DNA from 2 places in the Neptunomonas sp. CHC150 genome. Region 1 is predicted to be linked to the other one. Evidence: riboswitches for the same ligand, from Rfam matches in the RefSeq annotation. Region 1 holds a riboswitch; the other holds the start of a gene.

Region 1 (15,663 bases):
GAAATAAGTTTACGGCTTCAAAGCGACCAAAGAGGGCATCCCATTTAGAGTTACCTATCTGGAAATATACATCTTGGATGTCAACGTTATCGTCGCCATCTGTTCTTAGGCGAACAACACCTACCGCTTTTGCGAAGTAATCGCCATGAGTTGTCATGCCCATGGCACCCAACTCTACATGACCATTTTGATCGTATTGGCGTTCTCTTTCAGCAGAATCAAATGTATCGATGTCGAGCTCTAAGCTGGCGTTCAGTTCTAATTCTGCGTTAGCGGCGCCAGAGGCGCAAATTGCAGCAATAGTTGTAGCAAGCAGAAGACGTTTTTTCACAATAAATACCTTTTTATTATATTTTTGATAAATCCAAACCAATATTTGATTGTTGGTTTTTCTATTATGAAGCTGGCCAGCTCGTGAACTAATAGAACATTTTGTTTTTATTTTCGCAATAGTCTGTTGCGTAGAATAGATATTCCTAAAATGTAGTTATATAAACAAAAAAAGTTATATATGGTAAGTTGTTGATTTTAAAGGATGTAAAGAGAGTGCTTTTGAGGGTTTTTAATATACAAAGTGTATTTAATGAATAATTTTAAAGTTAAAATGTATCTTTATTACGGAAGAAAAGTACATGGTGCTGTTTTTAAAGGGGTTTCTATGGGGTAAACGGGGGTGGTTATGAGGGGGATGATAGTTGATTTTTGAAGAAATTTACTAAAACTACATTTTTGCGTAATAAATAAAAAACCCGGGGCAGGCCCGGGTTTTATTTTAAGCGCTTTGGTTTATGCTATTTGTGCATTATTTCGCCGCAAGCGCTGCATTCAATGTCGCGCTAGGGCGCATTACTTTCTTAACATTGTCGCGGTTAGCATGGTAGTAACCACCTAATTCAGCAGGTTTACCTTGTGCAGCTGCTAGCTCTTGAACGATTTGTTCTTCATTCTCGCTTAGCGTTTTAGCCAGTGGGGCAAACTCTGCTGCTAAAGCGGCATCTTCAGTCTGGTTAGAGACTTCCTCAGCCCAGTATAAGCCCAGGTAGAAGTGGCTGCCGCGGTTGTCCAGCTCGCCAGTGCGACGTGATGGCGACTTGTTGTTGTCGAGTAGCTTTTCAGTTGCTTTGTCTAGGCACTTCGCTAAGATTTTGGCGCGTGGGTTGTTCTCTTTGATACCCAGTTCTTCCAACGACACAGCAAGCGCTAAGAATTCACCTAACGAATCCCAACGCAGGTGGTTTTCTTCTTCAACTTGCTGAACGTGTTTAGGAGCAGAACCGCCTGCGCCTGTTTCGTACATGCCGCCACCGTTTAACATAGGGACGATGGATAGCATTTTAGCGGATGTGCCTAATTCCATAATCGGGAATAAGTCAGTTAGATAATCACGCAGTACGTTACCTGTTACCGAGATGGTGTCTTTACCACGGATTAAGCGCTCCATAGAGTAACGAATTGCTTCGTTGTAACCCATGATATGCAAACGCAAACCATCAGTATCGTGCTCTTTAAGGTAGTGCTCTACTTTCTTTTTCAGTTCCATGTCGTGAGCGCGCTCAGAGTCTAACCAGAAGATCGCTGGTGTGTCTGATTGGCGAGCACGAGTGACAGCTAGTTTAACCCAGTCACGTACGGCCACATCTTTTGTTTGGCATGCACGCCAGATGTCACCATCTTGTACTTCGTGTTGCATTAGTACGTTGCCATTAGCGTCAACAACGCGCATGGTTCCGTCTTCTGTCATTTCAAACGTTTTATCGTGTGAGCCGTATTCCTCTGCTTTTTTAGCCATCAAGCCCACATTAGGTACAGTACCCATAGTTGTTGGATCGAATGCACCGTTTGTTTTGCAGAAGTTGATCATTTCTTGGTAGATGCGTGCGTATGTACTTTCAGGCATTACCGCTTTTGTATCTTTAGGCTTGCCATCTGGGCCCCACATCTGACCAGAGCTACGGATCATTGCAGGCATAGAAGCATCGACGATTACATCACTTGGAACGTGCAGGTTAGTGATACCTTTTACGGAATCAACCATTGCCAACTCAGGGCGGTGCATGTAGCAAGAGTGGATATCTTCAAGAATTTCCTGACGCTTAGACTCAGGCAATGTTTTGATCTTGTCGTAAACGCTACCTAAACCGTTGTTCGGGTTAACGCCCAGTTGATCAAATAGCTCACCGTGCTTATCGAATACTTCTTTGTAGAAGACACGAACCGCGTGACCGAAAACGATAGGGTGAGAGACTTTCATCATGGTCGCTTTAACGTGTAAAGACCACATTACGCCAGATTCTTTAGCGTCGTTCAGGCTTTCTTCAAAGAAGTCTTGCAGTGCTGCACAGCTCATGAACATGCTGTCGAACACTTCGCCTTCTTCTAGAAAGAGTGATTTTTTCTTAGTCACTTCACCCGTTTTGGAAACGAATTCGATGGTTACTTCGCCTTCTTTTTCCATGGTGATGGATTGTTCGCTAGAGAAGAAGTCGCCGCCGCGCATGTAATCCGCATGTGTACGAGAAGCCTTGCTCCATTTGCCCATTGAATGAGGGAACTTGCGCACGAAAGCTTTTACAGCTGCTGGAGCACGACGGTCAGAGTTACCTTCGCGCAATACTGGGTTTACAGCTGAGCCTAAGATTTTACCGTAACGCTCACGGATCGACTTTTCTTCGTCCGTAGCAGGTGCTTCTGGCAAATTAGGAATGTTGTAACCTTGAGATTGTAGTTCAGCGATACAGGCTTTTAACTGAGGAACTGATGCGCTGATGTTAGGTAGCTTGATGATGTTTGCATGTGGATCTTGGGTCAGCTCGCCAAGAAACGCCAAGCCGTCTTCTACACGTTGCTCTTCAGTGAGCAACTCGGGGAAAGCAGACAGTACGCGGCTAGCCAGAGATATGTCGGTAACTTGAACATCGATATCAGCAGCTTTAGTGAAAGTACGTACGATAGGTAGAAGAGAGCAGGTAGCCAGAGACGGCGCTTCGTCGGTAAGGGTGTAGTAAATTGTTTGTTTGGTCATTTTCATCCCCGAAATTTTTTAGCTGGATCGCCAAAGACTTGATGATGAGGCAACTTGTGATCACCTCGTTCCACAAATCAAGCCATTTTTAACGGACCCATTATACCGAAAGTGTGAGCCTTGTAATACGCTGGACCTATGCACTAAAGGATAATGAACCCCTAATTCTTGTAAAAAAATTACAAAGCGACCACATTCTAAACACTCTTGGAAGGATATTCACCTGATAATCGTGCCACAAACAGGTAATCGCGCTGTTTTCTGAATCAGCGTATACTATATGTTGTAATTTTCACTACGTATTTAAAGACGGAAGCCCGATGACCACACTAACGATCCAGACTCCTGATGATTGGCACTTACACTTGCGTGATGGCGATATGTTGCCAGAGACGGTTGCGGCAACAGCGCGTTGTTTTCAACGTGCGATTATTATGCCGAACCTAGTACCGCCAGTAACAACGGCGGAAATGGCTCTGGATTATAAGCAACGTATCTTGAGTGCAAGGCCAACGGGTTCATCGTTTGAGCCGTTGATGACTTTGTTTTTAACGAATCAGACTTCCGCTGAAGAAGTGCGGGCTGCTAAAGCGGCCGGTGTTGTTGCTGCTAAAATGTACCCAGCGGGAGCAACGACAAATTCAGCTTCGGCGGTGAGTCAGCTGGAGGCTTTGTACCCTACCTTTGAAGTCATGCAAGAAATAGGCATGTTGCTATTGGTGCATGGCGAAGTGACGGATGCACATATTGACATTTTTGATCGTGAAAAAGCTTTCATCGACCAAAAACTGGTTTATATCACTGAGCAGTTTCCTGATTTGAAAGTCGTTTTTGAGCATATAACAACTGGAGATGCCGCCCAATTTGTCACCGGTGCATCAGATAATGTGGCAGCGACTATTACCCCTCAGCATTTAATGCTTAACCGTAATGATTTATTAGTCGGAGGCATTAAGCCACATAACTATTGTTTACCTGTTTTAAAGCGCAGCACGCATCAACAGGCTTTGCGCGATGTTGTTAAAACAGGTTCTTCTAAGTTTTTCTTAGGGACTGACTCAGCTCCGCATGCCAAGGACGCCAAAGAAAATGCCTGTGGTTGTGCCGGGTGCTACAGTGCGTGGAGTGCTGTGGAGTTATATGCTCAGGTGTTTGAAGAATTAGACGCTTTAGACAAGTTAGAAGGTTTTGCGAGCCATCATGGTGCCGACTTCTATGGGCTTGCGCGTAACAAAGGGACGATCACACTAGTTAAAGAAGAATGGACAATCCCTGATGAGATTATCCTACCTAACGGGAAACCTATCGTGCCATTCTATGCAGGCAAAACGGTTAACTGGAAAGTAAAAGTGTAAGCCGCCGTTACGCTTTAGCCGTATCGAGCGGTGCTCCAGGGTAGCGCAACTCGATACGGCGATCCGCTACACGCTCAACATCTTCATGCTGATGAGTAACCAGCAACACAGTCTTTTTCGCTGACTTAGCTATTTCTCGTACCCAATTTCCAGCTAACTCGCGGGTGGCAGGGTCTAGCTCGGCAAATGGTTCGTCTAACAAGATGATTGGCTCTGGCCGCAATAGTGTCCTAAGCAGGCCAATGCGTTGGCGTTGGCCACCGGAAAGCTGATGGGGCTTTTTGGTTAAATGCTCACTGACACCTAATGTGAGTGCCGATTGTTTAATCAGATGCTCAGGGGCTTCTTGGTCGAATCCAAGGCGTAAATTGTCCATTACCGTTAGATGCTCAAACAAATTGTGATCTTGGAAAAGCATAGCCACTGGCCGTCTATCAACAGAAAGCGCTGTTAATTCAGTGTTGTCCCAAACAATCTGTCCTTCATCAGGTGCTATAAAGCCAGCAATAACATTCAGCAAGGTGGTTTTGCCAACTCCACTGGCTCCTTGAATGGCGACAATCTCTTTGGCTTTTACTGAAAAATGATAATGCAGCGGGTAGCCGTCTAAGGTGACGTAAACATGATTAAGGTTCAGCATCTGTTGAGGGCTCCACTGATGATATGGCTGTGCGGTTAGCAACGAGTTGTAATAGCCATAAAGCCCCCGCGCAGACTAATAATAAAAGTAATGAAGCGGCACTGGCTTCAGGAATCCGGTATGTACCTGCTAGGCTATAGATAAGCCAAGGAAGTGTGCTCCAATCACTAGGTCCAAATATGGCGAATATAGCAACATCGCCTGCAGCCAGCACAAAGACAAGGCTAGCCGCTGAAATAAAGCTGGGTCTAATAAATGCCCATTCTATTTTCCAACGTTCCCAAGTGTTGAGCTTTAATGACAAGCAAAGGCGGTCGTATTGTTGGTCAAACTGTATAAGTCGAGGCTTGAGCTTTTGAAATGCAAAAGGCACTAATACTGCTGAATTTAACAGAATGACCACAATAATACCCCAGCGGTCCAGATCAACACGCGGTAGTAAAAAAACGAATAGACCAACCGATATAACCATAGCAGGTGCAAACAATTGATGAGTTGCCACCTGCTCCAAGAGTTTGACCCGCATTGATCGTTTTTGCTTGAGTTGGCTGCGAATGGGTTGGAGAAGCGTATACGCCATCACTAAGCTGATTGATGCTGATGTCATCCCCAACCCTATACTGAGTAATAAAGGTTGCATGACTAAACGCCATATATCAGCCGTGAAAAATAACGAGATGCTGGGCAAAAGTGCAACGTAAGGCAGCAGTAAAAGAATGCCCACGCCGCACAGAGCAAGTAAGCGTAGACGAGAACCTTGGCTCGTTAGCGGGTAGGGGCGAGTGGTTTGGTTAATTACTTCATGGCTTTGCCAGACAGGAGTTCCCATGGCGGAAAAACAAGCATACAAACCGCCAGCAATCAGGAGTTGACTCCAGGCAAGAGTCAGTGCTTCGGAGATATTAAAGTCATATTTTAATGCTTGGTAAACAGCGACTTCTAATGTTGTGGATTGTGGCCCACCGCCTAATGCTAAAACGACCGCAAAACTGTTAAAGCACAGTACAAATATAAAGCCAAACAGCATCAGCCCTGCAGACTGAATCACAGGCTTCTCGATAATGACAAATCGTTGCCAAGGCGAGAGTTTGAGTTGTTTGGCTAATCGCCAACTGGTGTCAGGAATCGTGGCAAGTTGTTGGTGAATAATACGAATAGCGAAGGGCATATTCATAAAAAGGTGAGCGAGCAGAATCCCGTTTAGCCCGTAGAGGTTCCAGCTGTTGTCCTCCATTAAGGGCTCTATGTAGGGCGTAAGCCAACCTGATCGCCCCAGTAATGCGACTAATCCTGTGACAACCACCAACGTGGGTGTCACAAAACAGAGCAAGCATAAACCTAAAAATATATTCTTAAAGCGTTGAGCATTGAGTTGGTTAAGCGCTCTAGCAATAGGTATAGCGAATAGAACAGAGGCGAAGCTGCTAATGGTTGATTGTTTTAGCGTAAATCCAAGAACTCCTAGGAAGTAACTATCAGTTAACAGCTGCCAATCAGCAGAATCACCCTCAAAGCTCATTAACCCATAGAAGGCGAGTAGGGTGACTAAGAGAGTAACTGGATAGCTCAACCAACACAGTTGGCTGAGCGAAAAAAAGCCTATTTTCTTGGCTAGTGAAGTTTTACCGAGCGTCATTATTGAGCAGATGACCGCCATGTACTGATCATAGCTTTGCGTTGTTCAGCCACTTGTGCAGGGGTGAAGTTCAAGCGCTTAGGCGTAATTAATGATGAGAACGGCGCTGGGAGTTCTACATTATCAATAACAGGCAACATCCAGTTGGTGGTAGGGATAATGTGTTGTGCCTCAGGCGAGATCAAAAATGACAAGAACTGTTTAGCGAGTTCAGGGTTGTTGCTGTATTGACTGATTGCCGCGACCTCAACCTGCGCTATATGGCCTTCATCAAAAAGCGCGGCTTTGTATTTGCTTTCGCCATCCACTACCGCGTGATAAGCCAGTGACGTGTTATAACTGAGTACATAATCGGCCCCGCCTTCTAAGAACATGCTGTATGCTTCCCACCATCCTTTGGTAACCGTTACTGTGTGCTTGGCTAATTCTGTCCATGCGCTGGCAGCCTCATCACCGTACACTGCGTTCACCCAAAGCATTAAACCTTGACCCGGTGTGCTGGTGCGCGGGTCTTGGTAAATGACGCTGGCGTTAGAGCTAATCAACGCCTTTAGCGAGTCAGCAGGCTGCGCGATTTTGCTACTATCGTAAATAAACGAAAAGTACCCATAATCGAATGGAACGAAATCTTCGTCATCCCAAGCAAGAGCAGAGGTTAAGCTTGATAGGTCAACACCGTGCGCCTGAACAAGGCCTTCATCACGCGTAACTTGAGTGAGTGAGTCATCTAACCCGAGCAACACATCCGCTTTGGTTGATGCTTTTTCGATGCGGGCACGATTAAGAATGCTGACTCCATCGTCTACCGCAATAAACTCTATGTCGCATTGGCACTGAGCCTCAAAGCTTTTTTCGAGCTGCGGCCCAGGTCCCCACTCAGAATTGAATGAGTCATAGGTGTAAATGGTTAAATCGGCCGCAAAACATGATGAGGTAAGCAAAGCAGAGGCGGCGAGTGTAAACAGAGATGTTCTTTTCATAAATATCCTATTCCCTACGACGGTATTAACCGTGTCAGGTTCAGCGGGTAAGATCTCAGCCAATGAGTTAGTATCTTCATTTGGCACCCCGATAAGTGGATCGCTAGTGTACCATAACTGCTAAAAAGCAAACCTCCTTGAAAGACGACAACGTACAGATTTTTTATGGTAATACTCGATCCGGATATCCAATGTATTGTGAATGAATTGTTAGGCAGACCTGCTAGGTGGCGGGCACTGACTCGGCAAGGGACGACTAATCACATATACGTAAGCGAAGGCTTGAGTGATGCGTGTGTGCTACGCGTGAATACATCGGCGTCTGTCTTAGGGGTTAATCGTGGGCGGGAAGAGCAAGTATTAGACGCCATTCAGGGCTATGCATGGGCCCCAGTTGTAATAGCAATAACTAAGGAGTGGTTATTAAGTCCGCTTTATGATGAAGCCTCAACGCTCGATCCCATGTCTATTGTGGCTATTGTTGCAGAGTTACAGCGTTTGCCAAAGCCTGATGATAGCTCATCATTATTAATCGACTATCATGGCTTATGGCGCTCTTACCAAGAAAAAATTGAACAAGCACCCTTGAGCCAGCAAAAGCGATGGTTGCCTCTATTGCATAAAACCCAAGATCTATTTAACCAGTTACCGCCGCTTGATTATGTATGGACACATCATGACCTTCATCCAGGTAATATAGTAGCGAGCCATCAGACAGCTAATCTTCAAGCTGTCCTGCTTGATTGGGAGTATGCAGGGATAGGTTCAGCATGGGTCGACGCCTGCGGGTTGCACCAACATTGGGGAATTTCTGCCGACATATTATGCAAAGAGCTACCTGCATTTCGAGGTTTGTCTGCATCCATGGTGAAAGAGGGGATTGATGCTACGCAGCACTGGTTGGTTGCTTTAGAGGCTATGTGGCAGGCAGTTAATGGTTTAGATAAAGCGGACACTATATCTATATCAAGGTACTAAGCTGCCAATAAAAAAGGCGACTTTTAAAAAGCCGCCTTAGTAAATACACAGGTTAAATTACATTTGAGACTGCGTATAATTTTCTAGGCCAATCATTTTAATGAGGCGTAGTTGTTGCTCTAACCAATGTGCGTGGTCTTCTTCGGTATCTTCTAGTAGCTTCTCTAGAATCTCGCGAGTTTGGTAATCCTGCTCTTCTTCACAGATTTTAATAACGGCTTTTAGCTGGTTACCTACTTCGTATTCGATACGTAAATCACTTTCAATCATATCAACAACGTTGGTACCGATTTTGAGGCCTGTACGTGTGACCATGTCAGGTACGCCTTCCAAAAATAGCATACGCTCGATTAACGCAGCCGCATGACCTTTTTCATCATCAAACTCGTGATCTATGCGTTCAAAAAGCTTGCTTAAGCCCCAGTCATCATACATGCGAGAATGGATGAAGTACTGATCCATTGCTGCCAACTCCATAGCAAGCAGAGAGTTCAGTCCGGCGATGACACGTTGATTACCTTTCATGAGTTTTCCCCGTTTAAAGTTGGCTTTGTAAGTAGTTCTCGATACCCATTTGAGCGATTAGGTGTTGCTGGCATTCAATCCAGTCTACATGCTCTTCTTCGGCTTCAAGAATCTCTTCTAAAATATCACGGCTAACATAATCTGATGCTGTTTCGCATAGAGCGATGGCTTCACGTAGCAATGCTAGCTGATCCATTTCGAAATCTAAATCGCCTTGCAGCATTTCTTCGGTGTGTTCACCAATTCGCAGCCGCTCTAAGTGTTGCAGATTGGGTAAGCCTTCAAGGAACAAGATACGCTCTATTAGTTCGTCAGCTTGCTTCATGTCCTTGATCGACTTTTTATAGGCTTTATTGTTTAGCTCATTTAAGCCCCAATTTTTGTACATGCGAGCATGTAGGAAAAATTGGTTAATTGATGTCAATTCTGCAGTAAGCACCTTGTTAAGGATGCTCAGGACGTTTTTATCGCCTTGCATGGCCGCCTCCGGCTAATAGAAAAATAAGAGGTTAAATAATATGAGCGCAATTAAAGCACACTCTTTTGAAAATGAAAAAAAGTCATTGAGACTGAACGTGCAGCACTTGATATAAAAGCCTATGAGAATTATTATCATTTCTCAAAACAAATGGGACTGATTATCACTATGTATGTCTGTATCTGTAACGGTGTCACCGATTCTCAGATTCTTCAAGCTGTTGAAGAAGGGGCTACTAGCATCCGAGAATTGAACAAAACCCTGTCAGTTGGGAACTGTTGCGGCAAATGTACACGTGTGGCACGTCAGATAATCAAAGGCCATTTTGATGATGCTGAAGTGGACTCTCTCGCTTACTCTGCTGTTTGAAGTGATTGCGGTTATCATTACCGCTTAGTTTGTTTTGTCGGCTATATTTGCCGTGTCTTTTTTATAACCTTCCGATCTATAAAGCTGCCCGCTTATGTTAAAATAGTTGAAGCGGGCACGGTTTTTTTTGCATTTTATATGCGGTAAATCATGTCATTCAGTATGTAGCGTTACTTGAACAGCAGCTGAGCCTGCTTTGGCTGTCGAAATTGCTTCGTCTGTCTCATTAGCTCGTGCCAATACAACCCCCATTCTGCGTTGCCCTGACACTTCGGGTTTGCCAAATAAACGCAATTGGGTATTTGGTTGGCTCAGCACAGCACTCAGGTTTCCAAACTCAACATCTGTCGATTGACCTTCTACTAAAATTACACTGGAAGCACTAGGGCCGTGAAAGTGTATGTTGGGAATGGGTAAGCCCAAAATGGCTCGAGCATGCAGCGCAAACTCAGACAAGTCTTGCGATATAAGTGTGACCAGGCCAGTGTCGTGAGGACGCGGTGATACTTCACTAAAGAGTACTTCATCACCTTTAATAAATAGCTCAACTCCAAAAATACCACGCCCGCCTAGCGCTTCGGTGACTTTATGGGCCGCTGCTTTGGCGGCGTCTAAGGCGGCCGCTGACATGGCCTGCGGTTGCCAAGACTGTCGATAATCACCATCGACTTGTACATGCCCAATAGGCTCACAAAAGCTAGTGCCGCCAACATGGCGAACGGTTAGAAGGGTGATTTCATAATCAAATTCGACAAAGCCTTCGACAATAACTTTCCCTTGGCCTGCCCGTCCGCCTTCTTGGGCGTAAGTCCAAGCAGGGGCGATATCATCGTGAGTTTTAAGTGTGCTTTGACCCTTACCTGATGAGCTCATGATGGGTTTAACAACACAAGGTAAGCCAATTTCGTTTACAGCCGCTATGTACTCCTCTTCAGTTGCTGCAAAGCGGTAAGGGGAGGTCGCTAGTCCTAGTTCCTCAGCGGCCAAGCGACGAATGCCCTCGCGGTTCATTGTGAGTTGAGCCGCTTTGGCTGTCGGGATGACGGTATAGCCTTCTTTTTCCATATCCACCAAGGTGTTGGTCGAGATGGCTTCTATTTCAGGGACGATATAATGAGGCTGTTCAGCTTCAATTACTTCTCTGAGCGCTTCGCCATCTAGCATCGATATGACATGGCTTCGGTGGGCGACTTGCATCGCAGGAGCGTTAGCGTACCGGTCGACAACTACGACTTCTACTCCAAGACGTTGTAGTTCAATGACGACCTCTTTTCCTAGTTCGCCTCCGCCGCACATAAGAACACGAGTAGAGTGGCTGGAATAAGGGGAGCCGATGCTAGTCATATCGAAAAATCCTATTTATGAAATCAATTCACGGATTATACGACATTACTGGAAAAATCAGACATTGGCATCACTCATCTTTTAGTTATACTGAAAACACAGATCTTCAGAGGGCATTAAGTGATTAGTGAACTTGAACATCATTGAATTGTGGATTCCTTTGCCCGTAAGGGCTGCTTAGCCGAAATCATTTCGGCCCTTGTAGGGGCGGTTCATTACCGCCCCGACTTCCCCTTTAGTTACTTCTTATCTGTATTGCTTTAACCCCTGAGTGCTTCGTCGTAAACTAGCCTTTTTAGATATATAGCTTATAAGGTAAATGATGTCAGAATTGGCACACATGTTAATAGATGCAGGTCGCTGGATTGATCAGCAAGGGTGGTGCCCTGCGACGGGGGGAAATTTTTCGATTCGCAATGATGAGCATTCGGCATTAGTCACCGCGTCAGGCCGGCATAAAGGGGCGCTCACAGAGCAAGACTTTTTGTTAGTAGATATGGATGGAAACGCGATTGATAGCTCGCTCAAACCGTCAGCCGAGACTCTACTGCATACGGCTCTATACACGTTAGATCCGCAAATAGGGGCCGTTTTGCATACTCACTCTGTAACGGCCACTGTACTGTCGCGTGTTATTTCTGGCGATGCCGTCAACCTATCTGGTTTTGAAATGCAAAAATCATTGGCCGGTAACACGACCCATGATGACCTTATTAAGATCTACGCGTTTGACAATACTCAGGATATGCAAGCATTAGCGACATCTGTCAATGATGTATGGGCACAAAACCCTCTACAGTGGGGGTTGCTTGTTAAAGGCCATGGACTTTATGCGTGGGGGAAAGACATAAACGAAGCGCGACGTCACCTCGAAGGCTTGGAGTTTTTGTTTGCTTGCCAGTTAGAGCTCATTCGTTTAGGTAAAATTGACGGCTGAATAACACCCGTTTAAAAGTGAAATAAAATGACTATTACGAGTATTTTGACTGACCTTGAGGGCACAACCACAGATATACGGTTTGTGCATAATGTACTATTTCCCTATGCGCGAGAGCATCTTGCTAGCTATGTAACTTCTCAGTGGAATAACCCAGAAGTGGCATCCATTGTGAAGCAAGTACGCGATGAAATAGCTGATCCCCAAGCTGACCAAGCGGTTATCATTACAGTATTAACGCGCTGGATTGATCAGGATAAAAAAATCACTCCGCTCAAAGCGCTTCAAGGGTTGATGTGGGCTGATGGGTACGCCAATGGTGATTTTACGGGGCACCTATACAAGGATGCCTATGAACACTTGAGTGCATGGAAAAATGCGGGGCTATCATTAAATGTGTTTTCGTCAGGGTCGGTAAACGCGCAAAAATTATTGTTTAAATACAGTGATTTTGGTGATTTAACCGGTTTGTTTGATGGCTTCTATGATACAAACTATGGCCATAAACGTGAGCAGTCTGCGTATGAGTCGATAGCTAAAGCAATGGGGACGCCTGCTGGCAGTATTCTTTTCCTGTCTGACATACAGGAGGAGCTCGATGCCGCTAAGGCTGCGGGGATGCATACCTGTTTGCTTGAGCGCGATGACAAGATAGACAGCCCTCGTCATAAAGTTGTGCAATCTTTTGATCAGATTAATTTCTAAGTTTAGGTCGCCTTTTTATTGAAGTAAGCGTAGATCAGAAAGTGGTTTGATCAACATCCTTAGATACCAATAAGTGTATTGAATTAAGTATTGAGTAAATTATGAGTGCGTTAACAGTAACACCAGATACCAATCCGCAGACTATTTTGCAGCATACGACAGATGGCGCCGAGATTGCTAAAACATTAGCAAGTGTAGGCGTTCGTTTTGAGCGATGGGAAGCATCGACACCTATTACTGATGGTATGAGCCATGAAGATATTTTGGCCGCTTACGATGCTGAAATTCAAAAGCTCAAAGATAGCGAAGGCTATAAGACAGTTGATGTCATCTCATTGACTTCTGATCACCCTCAAAAAGATGAGTTGCGCCAAAAGTTTTTGAGCGAGCATACGCACTCAGAAGACGAAGTTCGGTTTTTTGTGGCTGGCGAAGGTGTCTTTTATCTACATATTGAGGATAAAGTCTATCAAGTCTTGTGTTGTAAAGATGACTTGATTTCGGTGCCTGATATGACGACGCATTGGTTTGACATGGGGCCTACACCTAGCTTTACAGCTATCCGTTTATTTAATGATCCAGCTGGGTGGGTAGCCAATTTTACAGGTGACGCGATAGCTGATCAGTTTCCAAAATTTGAAGGTAAATAAGCAATGTCCCGTAAAGAAAAGCATCACGAGCGTCATGCTAATTTAACCCTGTTTGGTAAAGACCTTGTGCGCCGTTGTGCTGCTCATTGCGAACTGTGTCAGCAAAGCGGGGTTCCGCTTAATATTTTTGAGGTTCCGCCGGTCCCTTCAGAACCTGATTACGAACACTGCTTGATGATCTGTGAAACCTGCCAAACGCAAGTTGAGCGGCCTAAGCGCCTTGATGCGAATCATTGGCGTTGCTTGGGTACAACTATGTGGAGTGAGGTGACAGCGGCTAAGGTAACGGCGATGGTTATTTTAAATCATCTGGCCAAAAAAGAAGCATGGGCGCAGGAGTTGCTAGAGCAAGCCTACTTATCCGAAGAGGAAGAAGCCTGGATTGCCCAGTGGACACTCGTTTAGTTTACTGAATCCAAGGCTGATTCGAATGGCTAAGCCGCTGATAAGGCCTTTAATTGCTTTATTATGCGGCTACCAAATGTATTGATCATTAAGCCCGCCATAATCAAAGCTATCCCCGCGCCTTGGATCATTGACAAGGTTTCATCGAGTACGATCCACGCCGTTAATAAACCCACCACAGGCACTAGCATGGTCAACGGAGCCACCTGTGACGCTGGATAATGACGCATTAAATACGCCCAGCTACCGTAACCGAACAATGTAGCAATAGCGGCAAGATACAGTACTACGGCGAAGGACTGAAAGCTGGCCTGTGTCAGGCTGCTGACAATTAATTCCGGCCCCTCGAATAAGTATGAGGCGACTGTGAACGGAATAATGGGCAGCAAACCGCTCCATACAATTAAACTCATGAGATTAATTTTGCCAAGTTGAGCGATCTTACGGTTAATGATGTTGCCCATTCCCCAGCAAGAGGCGGCCGCTATTGTTAATATAAATCCGACGAAAGTCATTTGGTCGGCGCTTGTTTGGCTAGCTAGTAAAGCGAGCCCCGCGCCTGCTACTCCTATGGCTAGAAATTGCTGAAGCTGCCAACGCTCATTAAGCAGGAATCGAGCAAAGATGAGCGTGAATAGCATTTGAGATTGGAGTACAAGAGACGCTAAACCGGCAGGCATGCCGTTATGCATCGCGAGAAAGAGCAGAGCGAACTGGCCAAAACTAATGGTGATGCCGTAGCTCAATAAAAGTCGTAAAGGGATAGCAGGGCGCTTTACAAAAAAGACAGCGGGAAAGGCTACCAGTGCAAAGCGTAAAGCCCCAAGGAGCAGCGGTGGCAACTCCTCAAGGCCGAAGCGGATAATCACAAAGTTTATCCCCCAAGCAAATACGACTAACAGGGCTAAGCCCCAATCCTTAGTGCTCATGAAACCGTATGCCTCTGTTAACAAGTAATATTGGGGGCTAAAGTTAGCTTTGTGAAGGTCTATTCCCTAACGACAGCAATACGGATAGCATCCATACGTAATTGTGCATCCTGCAAATGCGTAAGAATTTGATCCCGTTTGGCTTTAAGATGTGCTACTTCTTCTTCCCTGATGGAAGGGTTTACTTCAAGCAGCGCTTCTAGGCGTTCAACTTCCTCATCTAGCATCGAGCTCGCTTTGGTCACTGCTTGATCAATTAACGGCTGTTGCTGTTTTAGTGCTTCAGTTTCCGCTTTTTGTAAAACCCCAGCTATCTGTTCCCGGCCTAAACGTATCATATTTTGCGCCACATGACGTTTAACACGTTCACCCAGCTTGTTCAGATGATCAGGGGTAATAATCTGACTAAGATCGTTGTTGTTACTATCGATTACAACACGGACCGTAGCCTGATTTTGAAAGCGTTGTAAGTTAAGTGCTTTTGGTGCAGCACAGTAAAGTACAAAGATCGCTTCGACTAATATAGTGCCTGGTTGCAGTGGTGGTAGTTTCACCGTACAGACCGTGGTGTTGCCAAAGTCACTCCCCATGATCATTTCGAATGATCCCGTGACCATCGGGTTTTCCCAGCTCATAAACTGGATATCTTCGCGGGATAAAGCTTGCTCACGTGAGTAAGTCGCTTTGCAGCCGTCATCCGGTAAGCCTGG
Region 2 (15,663 bases), on a different contig from region 1:
AAGAAAGTGATTTGACCGGGCACTTAGAGAATGGTCAAGGCGAGGTAGTTGATGAAGAGCTAGCCGCAGCTAGCAAAGGCTTGGCAGAGCGCGATTATCAATTATATGAAGCGCTTAACTTATTAAAGGCGCTGAGTATTGTCCGCTAAACACAGTGCTCAGGTCGCGCTGTATTGTCGAGGCCCGTGTCGTGTTCGGCGCTAGGCTTCGTCAGGCTTTTGTGGCTTGTATTCGCCGCAGCGCGTTGTCGTTGGTATCGATAATATGCTTATCGGGAGTGACCTTCCATGTAGGGTGGGCGGTTGCACAAGCGCAGTCAGACACGGTTCGCCAACCGCGCGTTGTTATTATCATTGATGATATTGGTAACAGCTATGAGCAAGGTCTAGCGGCCGTTAACTTGCCAGGGCCTGTAACCTACGCCGTTTTACCTTTTTCCGCTCATGGAAAAGAATTAGCGACCATTGCGCATCAGCGAGGTAAGGAGCTAATGCTGCATGCGCCTATGTCAAATACACACCATTTTCGGCTAGGCCCTGGGGCGTTAACGGATGCATTAGGGGAGCAGGAGTTCAAGCGAGTGCTTAACCGAAGTTTGGACGATATTCCTTTTGCGATTGGCTTAAATAATCATATGGGCAGTTTGTTAACGCAAAAAGAAGAACCAATGCGATGGGTTATGCAGGTGGCTAAAAAAAGAAACCTCTTTTTTGTTGATAGCCGCACCACCGCTAAAAGTATAGCGTGGGAAGTGGCTAGAGCGACGGGCGTACCTACGTTTAAGCGAGATATTTTCTTAGATCACCAGCAAACGCGTGAGTTTTTACAATCACAGTTTTTTAAAGCTATCCGCATCGCACGTCAATATGGGCAAGCCATTATGATCGGCCATCCTTACCCCATTACAACTGAGTTTTTAGCGGAGGCGATTCCTGTTTTGGATGAAGCAGGGGTGCAGCTGGTTTCTGTGTCGGCCTTATTGATGATGCAGCATGAGCAACGTCGTTTTGCTCAAACACAACATAGTGAGTGTGATAGTACAGAAGGCTATCATTGCCAAGGGAATGAATAAAACAAGCAAGCCGTGTGAGAGCTTGCTTGTTTTGGTGTTATTCTGCGTTGCGGAATAAGCCTACAGAAAGCCTTGGCCATTGGTCTTGCCAGTTTTCGGTAGGGCGGCGCTGAAACTCGCTGCGTACAAATTGTCGAATACGGCCTTCTACAACTGCAATCATTAAGTTCGCGGTGATACCCACCGTGGTTTCTGTTCGCAAACCTTCTTTAGGTTCGGCTTCGCGAAGCACCTGTTTTATTTGCGTTTCTAAACGCTCAAAAAACTGATTAACACGCCCACGCAGCCTGTCCGTTTCGCCGGCTAGGGCGTCGGCCGTTAAAATACGAGCCATCCCCGGGTTGCGCTCAACAAAGGCAAGCACTAGGGTCAGTATTTGCTCGCATTGGCGTATTGCTGGACTGTCTGAGCTTGTAATCATATTAACGCGTGTGAATACGGTCTCTTCTATAAAACCGATGAGCCCCTCAAACATGCGTGCTTTACTTGGAAAATGTCGATACAACGCGGCTTCAGACACGCCAACTTCTTTAGCCAAGGCCGCGGTTGTAATGCGTTGTCCCGGGTTAACTTCTAGCATTTGGGCTAGTGCTTGAAGAATTTGCTCACGTCGTGACAGTTTGGTCGTTTCGTTCATGCTCACTCAATATCTTATAGAGAATGGTTGGTGATCAGCGTGCCAACGCCTTCATCAGTGAAGATCTCTAGCATGCACGAGTGCTCTACGCGGCCATCAATGATGTGTGCGCTGTTTACGCCTGATTTAACAGCATCCAGAGCGCAGCCAATTTTAGGGAGCATGCCGCCATAAATAGTTCCGTCTTCAATTAGCGAGTCGACTTGTTCCGTAGACAGCCCTGTTAAAATTTTACCCTCTTTGTCCATTAGGCCTGCGATGTTGGTGAGTAAAATTAGTTTTTCAGCCTTGAGTACTTCGGCCACTTTACCGGCGACTAAGTCCGCATTGATGTTGTATGAGGCGCCGTCAGGCCCGACACCGATAGGTGCAATCACGGGGATGAAATCAGAGTCAGCTAACATGTCCAGCACGTCAGTATTAACCGAGTCCACTTCACCTACATGGCCAATATCAATAATCTCTGGGGCGGACATTTCAGGGGTCTTGTGTTTAACTCGTAATTTGCGCGCCATTAATAATTGGCCATCTTTACCGGTAAGGCCAATCGCTTTGCCGCCGTTCGTGTTGATGAGCCCAACAATTTCTTTATTGACCATGCCGCCCAATACCATTTCGACTACATCCATGGTTTTAGAGTCGGTTACACGCATACCGTTAATAAAGTGTGATTCGATCTTGAGCTTGTCGAGTAAATCGCCAATTTGTGGGCCGCCACCGTGAACCACTACTGGGTTCAAGCCAATGAGCTTCATCATGACAATGTCACGTGCAAAGCTATTTTTAAGTTTGTCATCGGTCATGGCGTTACCGCCGTATTTAATGACGATAGTTTTGCCCACGAAGCGTTGGATGTACGGAACGGCTACGCTGAGTACTTCAGCGGTTGCCATGGCTTGAGCTCTGTTAAGTGGCATAGTGATTCTCTCTTTTGGCATTCACGCACAAGGAATGTTTATTGTTGAGTCTATGGCGTGTAATTGTATCTGAAATTGGTTTTTTATACGGGTTAACGCTGTTTCGTTATCGGCTTCAAATCTAAGTACGAGCGTCGGTGTGGTATTTGAGGCTCGACATAAGCCCCATCCATCAGCATAGTCTACTCGTAAACCATCGATCAGTGTTTTGCTACCCTCAGGAAAGGCGTGCTGTTGAAGCTCTTTGATAATAGCGAATTTTGAGGCTTCGGAAACCTCGACGGACAACTCTGGTGTGCTGATGTCTTGTGGATAACGCGCAAACAGAGATGCTAAAGGTTCTGGTTGGGAGGCTAAAATTTCTAGTAAACGGGCGGCAGCATAGAGCCCATCATCAAAACCGAACCAGCGCTCTTTGAAAAAAATGTGCCCTGACATCTCACCAGCAAGCAATGCCCCAGTAGCCTTCATTTTTCGTTTGAGCATTGAATGACCTGTTTTCCACATTGTGGGAACGCCGCCTGCTTGGGTGATGACGTGGGCTAACTGACGAGAGCATTTCACATCAAAGAGGATTTTTGCACCAGGGTTTCGAGTGAGGACATCCTCGGCAAACAGCATGGTGAGCCTGTCAGCGTCAATAATGTTGCCATCTGCAGTAATCACTCCAACACGATCACCATCGCCATCGAAGGCGAGCCCTACATCGGCTTGTTGGGTTTTAACGGCAGTGATGCACTTAGCTAAATTGTCGGCTTTACTAGGGTCGGGGTGATGATTTGGAAAGTTACCGTCTACGTCGCAATACAGTGGGATAACTTCGCAACCAAGCTGTTCAAGCAGGTATGGGGCTGTTTCTCCAAGGATCCCGTTGCCGCAATCTATGACTACTTTGAGTGGCCGAGGCAAGCTGATATCGTCCAAGATTCGTTTGCGGTATTGAGCGCGAAAATCGTGAGAATGTAGGGAGCCTAGCCGTTTGCTGGTGTCGCTATCGTAGTTTTTATCCAGCATGCGGTACTTAAGTGCTTGTATGTCTTGTTCAGCCAGCGTGTTGCCCGCCATCATCATTTTAAACCCGTTATACGCTTTGGGGTTATGGCTGCCGGTAATCATGATGCCGGTTTTTGTGTCGGTGTGATGGGCCGCAAAGTAAAGCACCGGTGTTGCAATATAGCCTATGTCGGTAACATCAAGGCCACCCTCGAGTAGGCCTTGAATGAGTTGTTTTTTTAAGGCGGGGCTAGATAGGCGGCCATCAGCTCCTACAACGGTATTGCGAATAGCTTGAGCTCTCGCTTGGGCAGCAAAGGCGCGTCCTAAGTGATACGCAACGGCTTCAGTTAAACTTTCTCCTACAATGCCGCGAATATCATAAGCACGAAATAGAGTGTCATCTATATTGTCTAAATTGCAGCTCACTTTGCCATCCTTTTGCTCGGGCTTTCGTTAAATGTGACTATTTGCGGTTAATAGGAGCTGTTAATAGCGGCCAGAAGAGCCAAATCCACCGTCGCCTCGCTCTGAGTCGCTGAATTCGTTGACCACTTCAAATTCAGCTTGCACGACCGGCACTAAAACGAGCTGCGCTATCCGTTCTCCAGGCGCCATCGAAAAGGTCGTTTGACCGCGGTTCCAGCAAGAAACAAAAAGTTGGCCTTGGTAGTCGGAATCGATAAGGCCAACAAGATTTCCTAATACGATGCCATGTTTGTGGCCTAGCCCAGAGCGGGGCAAAATCATGGCGCACAGTGAGGGGTCGGCAATGTGAATAGATAAGCCTGTTGGAATAAGCTCCGTTTGTCCGGGTGCTAATGTTAATGTTTCGTCTAAGCAGGCTCGTAAATCCATGCCAGCAGAGCCCGGGGTCGTATAAGTGGGTAACGGAAACGTATCGCCTATGCGAGGATCTAAAATTTTAACTTGAAGAGTGTTCATCGGTTGGCCTTATAAAGTTGGGCAATATGGTCAATTAATGAGGTTGCAAGCTGGCGCTTACGCATCATTGGGAGTTCTGTAACCTGATCGGCAGTGACTAGAGTGACGGCATTGTCATCACTGTTAAAGCCGATGTCTGTTCGGGAAACATCATTCGCAATAATTAAATCTAGCTTCTTTCTAACCAATTTGTCTTGAGCATAACTGACTATGTCTCGCGTTTCGGCAGCAAAGCCAACGGTGAATGGAGCGTTAACTTTGGAAGCGATGGTCGCTACGATGTCGGGGTTCTTGATCAGATGAAGCTCCATGATCTCTTCTTTCCCTTTTTTGATCTTGTGCTCTGCAACAGCGGATGGTCGATAATCAGCGACAGCCGCGCAAGCGATAAAAATATCACATTGGGCGGCGTCGGATTTGGCGGCTTGAAGCATATCCTGAGCGCTGTTGATATCTATGCGTGTTACATGATCGGGAGTCGCTAAGTTGACGGGCCCGCTGATTAACGTAACGTGAGCACCGGCACTAACGGCGGCTTGCGCAAGCGAAAAGCCCATTTTTCCTGAGCTATGATTCGATATATATCGTACAGGGTCCAACGGTTCTCGGGTTGGCCCTGCCGTTATTGTTAGCCGCAGGCCGGCTAGTGATCCTGTTTCAAAACTAGCGGCTGTTCGCGCGGCAATATCGAGAGGTTCCAGCATGCGCCCTGGCCCTGTATCACCGCACGCTTGATCGCCAATGCCTGGCCCCCATAGTTTAATGCCTTGTGTGGATAGTGTCTTGGCGTTGCGTTGTGTTTGTGCTGATCGCCACATGGCTTGATTCATAGCAGGGGCAAGGCAAATAGGGGCGTCGGTTGCTAAGCACAGCGTAGTTAACAGGTCGTTTCCCATGCCAGAAGCTAAGCGAGCCATAAAGTCTGCACTGGCGGGAGCTATAACCATAATATCAGCCCAACGTGCTAACTCTATATGCCCCATGCCGGCTTCCGCTTCTGGGTCGAGTAGTTGTGTGTGAACCGGATTTCCAGACAGGGCCTGTAATGTTAGGGGGGTAATAAATTCGGTAGCCGCGGGAGTCATTACAACGCGTACATCCGCGCCAGCAGCTCTTAAGTGGCGTGTTAGTTCGGCGCTTTTGTAAGCGGCAATCCCACCTGTAATACCTAGAATGACCTGTTTGTTAGTAAGTCTATGCATACCTTGAACCACTCGAATCTGCTGCAATGCTAAAGGCGTGTACGATACCATCTCACGATTTTGTTGCGTAGGTGTTAAGGCGATAAAGTCGTACTTTATATGAGTAGTCGTTCTGATCAGCTAATAGTCAGCTTGTGCTCGTAGAATAAGTTTTGTGTTGCTTAGCATGAAGCTAAAGAGCGAAATAAAGGGATGTTGATATGGCAATTACAGATTGGCCGGAGCTAGAAAGGCCGAGAGAAAAGCTCTTGCATCATGGCGCGGCGGTTTTGTCCGATGCAGAGTTGTTGGCCATTTTTTTGCGAACAGGCATTAAGGGCACTAGTGCTGTTGATTTATCGAGAGATTTACTCCAGCGCTTTGGCGGGCTTAGAGAGTTGCTTGAGAGCAGCCAAGAGGCTTTTTGTCAGGGGCCTGGTTTAGGAAATGCGAAGTATGCTCAATTACAAGCTGTCTTAGAAATGAGCCGCCGTCACCTGTTGGCATCGCTAGAGCGTGGAGATGTGATGGAGAGCCCCTCTGAGGTTCGGATGTTTCTGTCGGCGAAGATGCGCCATTATCGTCAAGAGGTTTTTGCGTGCCTTTTTATGGATAATAAGCATCGAATCATTCGGTTTGAGCCTATGTTCTTTGGCACCATAGATGCGGCTTCGGTGTATCCCCGAGAGGTCGTGCGTAAAGCCTTGGAAGTGAATGCAGCGGCCGTTATTTTGACGCATAACCATCCATCGGGCATTGCCGAGCCTTCGGCGGCTGATCGACATATAACAGAGCGTTTGGTCAATGCGCTGCAGTTGGTGGATGTGCGCGTGTTGGATCACATGGTGATTGGTGATCCTGAGGTTGTTTCATTTGCTGAACGGGGGTTGATATAGTGATTGTGGGCGCTGTTTAGCAATGTTTTGATTTATTCGTAAAAAGCGGTAGCTTGGGTTGTTGATTTTCTGTACAATGCGCGCCTTCTATTCACTTCCGGTATGGGATTCTTGTCCGGTTTTTGGACGCTCCGCCTGAGGCTATTGCGTAAGTGGCATATTAGCTACTCGTAGCCAATAGACATCTGAATAGAGTTAATCGACTAATAAGGTATTAATTATGTCTAAAGTTTGCATGGTTACTGGTAAGCGTCCAGTAACAGGGAACAATGTTTCCCACTCACAACGTAAAACACGTCGTCGTTTTCTACCAAACCTGCATTGGCACCGTTTTTGGGTAGAATCTGAAAACAAATTTGTTCGTCTACGCGTTTCTTCTAAAGGTATGCGTATCATCGATAAAAAGGGTATTGACTCAGTTTTGACTGAAGTTCGTGCTCGTGGCGAAAAAGTATAAGGAGCTAGACCATGGCTGCAAAAGGTAACCGTGAAAAGATCCGTCTGGTTTCATCCGCCGGTACAGGTCACTTCTACACGACTGATAAAAACAAACGTAACATGCCAGAAAAATTTGAGATCAAAAAGTTTGATCCAGTTGTTCGTAAGCACGTTATGTATAAAGAAGCTAAGATCAAATAAGATTTAGTGCTTCCAGAAAACCCGGCTTTGGCCGGGTTTTTTTATGTCTAAAAGAAACAAGTGGAGCTTGTTCTGCGTACATAAGAGAGATGTGATTGGTTAAAGCGCTTGTTAACTGCGTGTGTACATTGTTATTAATAGCGCATGATTCAAAATGAATTGGGATTTACGTTTTGCCAGAACTACCAGAAGTAGAAACAACGCGGCGCGGTGTTGCTCCGCATGTGATTAATCAGACGCTCACCTCTATTGTTGTGCGTCAGCCTAAGATGCGTTGGCCGGTTCCTGTCGATGTTTTGCAGTCGCTTATAGGTCTTGCGGTTAATAACGTGAGCCGGCGAGGCAAGTATCTTTTTTTAGAGACAGAGCGCGGAGCTATTGTTATTCATTTGGGAATGTCTGGTAGTTTGCGAGTACTCACTCATTATGTAGAGCCTGGTAAGCATGATCACATCGATATTGGTTTGGCTTCGGGGGCGTGCTTGCGCTTAACGGATCCTCGCCGATTTGGTTCAGTTTTGTGGCAGCCAGTGGGAGAGGAACTATCGTTGATCTCTTCGCTGGGTCCAGAGCCGCTGACAGACGCGTTTAATGCTGATTATCTGATCAATCATAGCCAAGGGCGCAGTGTGGCGATTAAGCAGTTGGTGATGAACAGTCATGTGGTTGTCGGTGTCGGTAATATTTACGCAAATGAGGCGTTGTTTATGGCGGGTATTGATCCAAGGAAGCCGGCCGGTAAAGTATCTAAGCTTAAGCTGACTCGTTTGGTTGCGGCAATCAAGAAAATATTGTCCGCCGCAATTGAGCAAGGAGGGACGACTCTGAGGGATTTTGTTGATAGCGACGGTAAGCCTGGATACTTTGCTCAATCGTTATCAGTGTATGGTAGAGCCGGTGAGCCTTGCTTAGTTTGTAATAAAGAACTGACGGAAGTTCGCATGGGGCAGCGCAGTACGGTGTTTTGCTCCCGTTGCCAGCGTTGATGTATCCAAAAAATGCATCTTTGCTGCTTGGGTTGATACTAGGTAGATATCTTGATTATGGCGTAAAAGTAAAAGGAGACTGTTAGAGTGTTTGTAGACTACTTTTCATTATTCACGCCAACAGTTGAAGCGGATATAGGGTTGCGTGATCGTTTGCGAGCAAAGATGGGGCTTGAGCCTTCTTTGGAGCGCCGAGAAACTTTTAAGTTAGGTGAAATTCACTACGAGCATTATCCTTCTTTTGCTGAGTCTAAATCACCGCTGGTGGTTTTTTTGCCTGGCATAGGGACATATTCTGAATACTACGCGCCGCTGCTGGATAAGCTGAGTAGGCGAGGATTTGACGTTGTTAGTATGGATTATCCCGGTCACGGGTATTCAGGCGGTGTTAGGGGGTTGTACACCCTTGACGATATTGCTGACGGCGTTAGTGAAGTTATCGAGTATCTAGCGGATTCAAAGACTTGCCCTGTTTATCTATTTGGGTATTCTATCGGCTCGTTATTAGCAATGGCCGCTGCCGAGAAGGATGCGCGAATATCTGGCGTTATTTGCCAAACGTTATTGATGCCGGAAGTAGCTCCCGACCTCATGCATAGTCTGGGTTGGCAATGGATTGGTATGAGTAGCCCGTTTTTCCCACTGGCTCGAGTGCCGTTAAAGTCGATCTTGGATTATGATGCCCTTATTGCTTCTCATCCTGCCGCCGATGAAATGGGGGCTGATCCGCTTGCTGTTTTCGATTACCCGCTTAAAACTTTGAACTCGATATTTAGTTGGCGCTCCGCTAGATCAGATAGTAAGCGGCAGCTTGCAGGATTGCTAATACAGGGCGAAAAGGATGAGGTGTTGTCACTTGAATATGCACACAGGGTGATCGAGCAACAATCTCATGCTTTAACATTAGCGGTTGTGTCAGGTGGGCATATGCAACCATGGGAAAATCCCGATGGGCTAGTCAATCTTGTCTCTGAGTGGATCGCTCAACAATAAGTCTCAATGGTTGTCACATAAAAGTCAGTATTTTGTCATCGGTCTGTCATCTAGTTGACCCACCATACCTAAAATTGCATGGGCTAACTGGGGGTTAAAGATGCTTACCATCCAGAAAATAACAGACTTTGACACACTGACATTTAACTGGCTTCAGACGCGCCGTTTAACGTATTCACATGTGGCGCTGATTAGTCGGGCTATTTCCCGGCTAGGTGATGGCCTCTTATATGCCGTTATTGGGGTAGCTTTTGCTGTGTTCGATGCCGAGCATGGTCAGGCATTTTTGGTGGCGGGGCTGTTGGCTTTTTTAGTGGAGCTCCCGGTTTACTGGTTGCTAAAAAACACCATCAAACGTCCAAGGCCCAGCTCACTTAAGGGGTTTGAGGCGGTTATTGTTCCGTCGGATACGTTTAGCTTCCCCTCCGGGCATTCAGCCGCCGCCTTTTTGTTTGCTACGCTTTTAGCCGTTTTTTATCCAGCCCTTGCAGGCGTTGGTTATGTGTTGGCTGGGATGATAGGTTTTTCTCGTGTAATGCTGGGTGTCCACTATCCAACGGATATCGCCGCTGGCGCTGCGTTAGGTATCTGTTGCGCTGAGTTGGCTGTGCTTATTGGGTTTGCTTTATGAGGCGAGTGTAGTCATGAAGGTGCTATATGGTGTGCAAGCGACAGGTAATGGTCATATAACACGCGCACGGGTCATGGCACCCGCGCTCAAGCAGGCCGGCGTTGATGTTGATTACTTATTCAGTGGTCGCCCTGCTGACGAACTGTTTGATATGGAGTTGTTCGGCGACTACCAAACGCGTCGCGGTTTAACCTTTTACATGGGAGAGGGCGCAAAAGTTAAGTCGTGGGATACCCTCACAAGGAATAGTTTAAGCACGCTGATCCGTGATATTAAGTCGCTGGATGTCCAGAGTTATGATCTTATTCTCTCTGACTTTGAGCCGGTGACCGCTTGGGCGGCGAAACTGCGCGGTAAAAAGTCTATTGGTATCGCACATCAGTATGCTTTTATGCACAAGTTGCCCGATGGCTGGCGCTCGTTGATGTTGCGTTTAGGCGTTCAGATATTTGCTCCTGTTACGATACCCGTAGGGGTGCATTGGGATCACTTTAACCGAACAATTGTTCCGCCTCTAATTAGCCCGCCCCAATATTCAAGGACAGTTGATGAAGGGCTGGTTCTGGTTTATCTCCCATTTGAAACAGATGAAACATTGATTGATTGGTTTGCTTCGTTTACTGATTATCGCTTTCACGTATATAGTAAGCGTTCTTTTGCGCATTCAATCAATAATGTTCACTTTAAACCTCTTAGTCGTGCAGGGTTTGAGCAAGATTTAGCGGCTTGTTCTGGGGTGTTTTCAAATTGTGGCTTTGGCTTAGCTAGCGAAACAATGCAGTATGGTAAAAAGTTTTTAACTAAGCCTATGCAAGGTCAGTCTGAACAGCGCTCAAATGCCATTCTTTTAGATCGGCTTCAATTGGCTACAGTAATGGATGATTTCCAACCTCGTGATTTTCAGCATTGGCTGGAAAAGCCGCAACCTGAACCTCAACTATTTCAAGATGTAGCGGGCGGGTTGGCTAAATGGATAGCGGGCGATTGCTCTGAGCCAGCCTCTGATGTTGTGCGATCCATTTGGGGCTTGTCGACAGGCGTCCCTGCATGAGCTTTAAGATACTTCTTTGATACAATTTTCTGATTGTTGCCGCTTCAAACCTATTTGCTTTGGTGTGCTGTCGTGAGTAGGCGCATACTATTGCTATCGTCAAATAGTCATCATTTTTAGAGATAAGTTGTAAAGCGTTTTGTATTAAAGAAGAGTAGGTAGCTCAGTGTATAACGAGGTGGGAAGTGGTGAGAACTTCGCAAATCCGTATGCAAAGTTCTCTTTTTGGCTTCCTTTTTCCTTGCGGTGCTAATTATTGCTAATTAGTTGATTCCATTCGGACAATCCTTGTGTCCATTCCGCTTGTCGAGGCCTTCCTTACATTCGTTCCATGAACAGGAGATCCACGGTTGTTATTATGTCTGAGTGAGAATTTTTGGATATAGGAAAAAGTCCTATTTTTCATACCGAATTCTTGAGTGATCATTCAATCGCTTGTTGTTCAGCAAATATAGACATAAAAAAGCGGACAACGTACACTTAATTTATCTTGTCGGGGTGCCTTATGTTGAGGCTGAGATGATACCCGCTGAACCTGATCCAGTTTGCACTGGCGTAGGAATCGAGATGAAATCATTTGCAATCCCAAATGTGCTGACCATCGCAGGCTCTGATAGCGGAGGTGGTGCAGGCATACAAGCTGACTTAAAAGCTTTCTCTGCGCTCGGTGTTTACGGAGCGTCAGTCATCACAGCGGTCACGGCGCAAAATACGCACACCGTTTCAGCAATTCACCCTATTCCTAATGACGTAATCGCCGCTCAAATCGATGCTGTGCTAACGGATATTGCTATTCATGCGATCAAGGTAGGTATGTTGGGCTCCGTTGATATCATAGAGACAGTGGCCCAGGCGCTGAGCCGTTATCCTACTATCCCCTTGGTCGTTGACCCTGTCATGATATCTAAAAGTGGGAGCGCGCTATTGCCTATGAATGCGGTAGCGGCGCTCAAGCAGCAGATCTTACCTCGCGCTTATCTTATCACGCCTAATTTACCCGAAGCTGCGGCTTTAGTTGGCCTTGATGAGCCCACCACTATTGATGGGATGTATGCGCTATTGCCGAAACTGCATGAGTTAGGGGCCAAGCATGTATTGCTAAAAGGTGGCCACTTGGAGGGAGATAATGATGCAATTGATCTTCTCTCGAATGGCAAGCATGTACAGGCTTATCGCGCCAAACGAATTAATACACAAAATACACACGGTACAGGTTGTACGCTCTCATCAGCAATTACTGCGCTGCTTGCTAAGCACTTAAGTTTAGACGCGGCTGTCTCACAGGCCAAAGTATATTTATCGGAATCTATAGCTGCTGCGGATCAGTTAGATGTAGGTAGTGGACATGGGCCTTTACACCATTTCGCGACGCTCTGGAATTCGACTTCTGACGTCAGAGAATATTAATAAACAGAATAATGACAGGATAGTTATGACAAATAATCGCCAGTTGAGCCAAAGTGCACAGGTTGATAATGCCTCTGTGCAGCCATTTCCTAAATCGCGCAAGGTGTATATCGAAGGTAGCCGTTCCGATATTCGAGTGCCCATGCGTGAAATTTCTTTAGATATAACACCCACAGCATTTGGTGGTGAACCGAACGAGCCTCTGTATGTTTATGATACCTCTGGGCCGTACACTGACCCAGAGGCGGAAATTGATATCCGCAAGGGCTTGGCACCCTTGCGAGAAAGCTGGATAGATGAGCGACAAGATACTGTTCTGCTTGATGGCTTGACGTCTGTTTATGGTCAAACCCGTGCAGCAGATTTACGTTTGGATGAATTAAGGTTTGAGCTGACTCGAAAGCCACGCCGAGCTAAAGAAGGCTGCAACGTTACGCAATTGCATTATGCGCGTAAAGGTATCATAACGCCGGAAATGGAATTCATTGCCATCCGTGAAAACATGAAGTTGGCTAAGAATAAAGTGGAGGGGCAAAGCGTTGCTCAACAGCATCCAGGCTTTAGTTTTGGTGCTAATTTGCCCGATGAAATTACGCCTGAATTTGTCCGCAAAGAGGTTGCCGAAGGCCGGGCGATTATTCCGTTAAATATCAACCACCCAGAATGTGAACCAATGATTATTGGCCGTAACTTCTTAGTGAAGATTAACGGTAATATTGGTAACTCCGCATTATCGTCATCTATTGAACAAGAAGTAGAAAAGATGACGTGGGGAACCCGTTGGGGTGCGGATACCATCATGGACTTATCCACAGGTAAAAATATCCATGAAACGAGGGAGTGGATATTACGTAATGCGCCTGTCCCTATCGGGACTGTACCTATCTACCAAGCGCTAGAGAAAGTGAATGGTGTTGCTGAAGATCTAAATTGGGAAGTGTTTCGCGACACGTTAATTGAGCAAGCCGAACAAGGTGTGGACTACTTTACTATCCACGCGGGTGTTTTGTTGCGTTACGTGCCTATGACGGCAAAGCGAATGACCGGGATTGTCTCGCGTGGTGGATCAATCATGGCTAAGTGGTGCTTAGCTCACCATGAAGAAAATTTCTTATACACGCACTTCGAAGATATCTGCGAAATATGTAAAGCTTACGATGTGTCCTTTTCATTAGGTGATGGTCTGCGTCCTGGGTCTGTGTATGATGCAAATGATGAAGCGCAATTTGCTGAGCTAGAGACGTTGGGTGAGCTGACCAAAATAGCTTGGAAGCACGATGTCCAAGTCATGATCGAAGGTCCTGGGCATGTGCCGATGCATATGATCAAAGAAAATATGGACAAGCAGCTAACCGAATGCCACGAAGCTCCTTTTTACACGTTAGGGCCTCTAACGACTGATATTGCTCCGGGATATGACCATATTACATCGGGGATAGGAGCAGCAATGATCGGTTGGTATGGCTGCGCTATGTTGTGTTACGTTACGCCTAAAGAGCACTTGGGGCTTCCTAATAAAGATGATGTTAAAACGGGCATTATCACTTATAAAATCGCGGCTCATGCAGCGGATTTAGCAAAAGGGCACCCTGGAGCGCAGATACGTGATAATGCGATGTCGAAAGCACGCTTCGAATTCCGCTGGGAAGATCAATTTAATATCGGTCTTGACCCTGATACTGCCAAAGCCTACCACGATGAGACTTTGCCTAAAGAATCTGCGAAGGTTGCACATTTCTGCTCGATGTGTGGACCAAAATTTTGTTCTATGAAAATATCACAAGAGGTTCGCGAGTTGGATGCGTCGCAGGTAGCGGCTATTAACGCGAAAGCAGAGCAGGGGATGCAAGAAAAGTCGGCGGAATTTAAAAGTACGGGTGCAGAGCTTTACCATAAGGTGTAGTGAATAGTTGGTGCTCGACAGCGACAAGGGTTACTCCTTGTCGCGACCCTTTAAATGAATGTCAGTAATTCGCTGGCTGCATAAGTCATGAATTGTCGTTAATTGATCGTTACACAGATTACAATTACCGCACATAAATAAGTGCATTCGCAAACTCATCTTCTCTAAAAGTGTTAATTGTGTATCTAATTGCTTAGACATAAGATAAGTCGCTTGGACGCATGACTTCATACGCTTTCTCCTGTTTTAAGAAACCAGCCGCGCTCCAAACAGCTTCTTAGTTTTAAACGAGCCCTGTGCAAAATTGTCCAGCAGTTTTGCTCAGAAATGCCCAAACTATCGCAAATCTCTTCTGTTTCCATTTCCATTAGCTCGCGCAAAGCGAAAACTCTAGCGGTGCTACTGGGTAAATGTAGTAGGCAAAAATCAAAAACTTCCCAAAAATGTGTACGTAGATGCAGCTCCTCGGGGTTATGCCATTGTTGTGGAGTATCGTCGGCATTCCAGTGAGCTTTTTTATTAAAAAAGGAGTCAATATCAACATCGTTTTCATCAGAAACAAAGCGCTCTTGTTCGCGTTTTTTCTGGCGAATATAGTCAATTAGCTTATATTTCAAAATGCTATAAACCCATGTTTCAAAAGCGGCTTTGCCTTCGTATTTTTCAATGCTCTCGATGGCCGCGATAATCGAGTCTTGAACGAGATCTTCTGCGTAATTCCGATCAGGGATTTGAAGCATCGTAAAGGTTACAAGCTTGGGGCGTAGTTCCGCCAGTTGTTGAGTGTAATCGCTAATCGAGGCCATGCATCTCTACTTTAAATGATTGTCTGAGCATTTTTGGGTCAGTATGAGTAATACGAACTATTATAGTCTAAGACAATATTAAAGATATTAGTTCGCACGCCGTTACAACAGACATTATTCAGTTTTGGTTCACATTCAATTGACAGGGATTTTTATGCCATCAGTCACCCTTACTGGGAGCGAAGTTACCTTTGCCGCCACGGATCAGCTTATTTCCACCACCGATATTCAAGGGCGTATCACTTATGCTAATGATGAGTTTGTAAAGATCAGTGGATACTCACACGATGAGCTGCTCGGAAGTCCTCACCGTATTGTGCGTCATCCCTTCATGCCTAAAGCAGCGTTCGAAAACATGTGGGCGATGCTTAAGCAGAACAAACCGTGGCGGGGCTTGGTTGTTAATAAATGTAAAAATGGTAATTACTATTGGGTTGATGCTTACGTTACTCCTGTGTATCAAAATGGAGAAAAAGTAGGCTATCAATCAGTTAGAGCGTTGCCGTCTGCTGCTCAAAAGCAAGACGCTATAAAAATGTATAACGCCCTCAATAATGGAAACAACCCTATTAAGCAATCAGTCATAAGCTCGACTCTATTCGCAAC

What was found. A riboswitch is a leader RNA that binds a small molecule or an ion and turns the genes downstream of it on or off. The one in region 1 is predicted to bind thiamine pyrophosphate.
Region 2: another riboswitch for thiamine pyrophosphate. It lies ahead of thiD (bifunctional hydroxymethylpyrimidine kinase/phosphomethylpyrimidine kinase); the one in region 1 lies ahead of thiB (thiamine ABC transporter substrate binding subunit).

The regions. Positions count from the first base shown of each region.
Region 1 covers NZ_JAPNXU010000006.1:6,201-21,863, forward strand. Annotated here, with positions in the region: gene OW491_RS06205 (carbohydrate porin) at 1-331, opposite strand, end outside; gene OW491_RS06210 (NADP-dependent isocitrate dehydrogenase) at 803-3,022, opposite strand; gene pyrC (dihydroorotase) at 3,343-4,377, shown strand; gene OW491_RS06220 (ATP-binding cassette domain-containing protein) at 4,385-5,017, opposite strand; gene OW491_RS06225 (ABC transporter permease subunit) at 5,004-6,674, opposite strand; gene thiB (thiamine ABC transporter substrate binding subunit) at 6,653-7,633, opposite strand; TPP riboswitch at 7,628-7,734, opposite strand; gene OW491_RS06235 (phosphotransferase) at 7,799-8,611, shown strand; gene bfr (bacterioferritin) at 8,669-9,136, opposite strand; gene bfr (bacterioferritin) at 9,150-9,614, opposite strand; gene OW491_RS06250 (bacterioferritin-associated ferredoxin) at 9,783-9,983, shown strand; gene purT (formate-dependent phosphoribosylglycinamide formyltransferase) at 10,137-11,327, opposite strand; gene OW491_RS06260 (methylthioribulose 1-phosphate dehydratase) at 11,650-12,264, shown strand; gene mtnC (acireductone synthase) at 12,292-12,969, shown strand; gene OW491_RS06270 (cupin) at 13,071-13,619, shown strand; gene OW491_RS06275 (phnA protein) at 13,623-14,024, shown strand; gene OW491_RS06280 (EamA family transporter) at 14,054-14,953, opposite strand; gene rapA (RNA polymerase-associated protein RapA) at 15,013-15,663, opposite strand, start outside.
Region 2 covers NZ_JAPNXU010000007.1:37,437-53,099, forward strand. Annotated here, with positions in the region: gene OW491_RS09140 (S41 family peptidase) at 1-149, shown strand, start outside; gene OW491_RS09145 (divergent polysaccharide deacetylase family protein) at 191-1,072, shown strand; gene slmA (nucleoid occlusion factor SlmA) at 1,110-1,709, opposite strand; gene argB (acetylglutamate kinase) at 1,724-2,626, opposite strand; gene OW491_RS09160 (phosphomannomutase/phosphoglucomutase) at 2,648-4,048, opposite strand; gene dut (dUTP diphosphatase) at 4,109-4,564, opposite strand; gene coaBC (bifunctional phosphopantothenoylcysteine decarboxylase/phosphopantothenate--cysteine ligase CoaBC) at 4,561-5,766, opposite strand; gene radC (DNA repair protein RadC) at 5,967-6,641, shown strand; gene rpmB (50S ribosomal protein L28) at 6,862-7,098, shown strand; gene rpmG (50S ribosomal protein L33) at 7,110-7,280, shown strand; gene mutM (bifunctional DNA-formamidopyrimidine glycosylase/DNA-(apurinic or apyrimidinic site) lyase) at 7,454-8,266, shown strand; gene OW491_RS09195 (alpha/beta fold hydrolase) at 8,354-9,259, shown strand; gene OW491_RS09200 (phosphatase PAP2 family protein) at 9,360-9,890, shown strand; gene OW491_RS09205 (MJ1255/VC2487 family glycosyltransferase) at 9,904-10,941, shown strand; TPP riboswitch at 11,426-11,520, shown strand; gene thiD (bifunctional hydroxymethylpyrimidine kinase/phosphomethylpyrimidine kinase) at 11,509-12,348, shown strand; gene thiC (phosphomethylpyrimidine synthase ThiC) at 12,374-14,251, shown strand; gene OW491_RS09220 (zf-HC2 domain-containing protein) at 14,282-14,482, opposite strand; gene OW491_RS09225 (sigma-70 family RNA polymerase sigma factor) at 14,479-15,057, opposite strand; gene OW491_RS09230 (PAS domain-containing methyl-accepting chemotaxis protein) at 15,212-15,663, shown strand, end outside.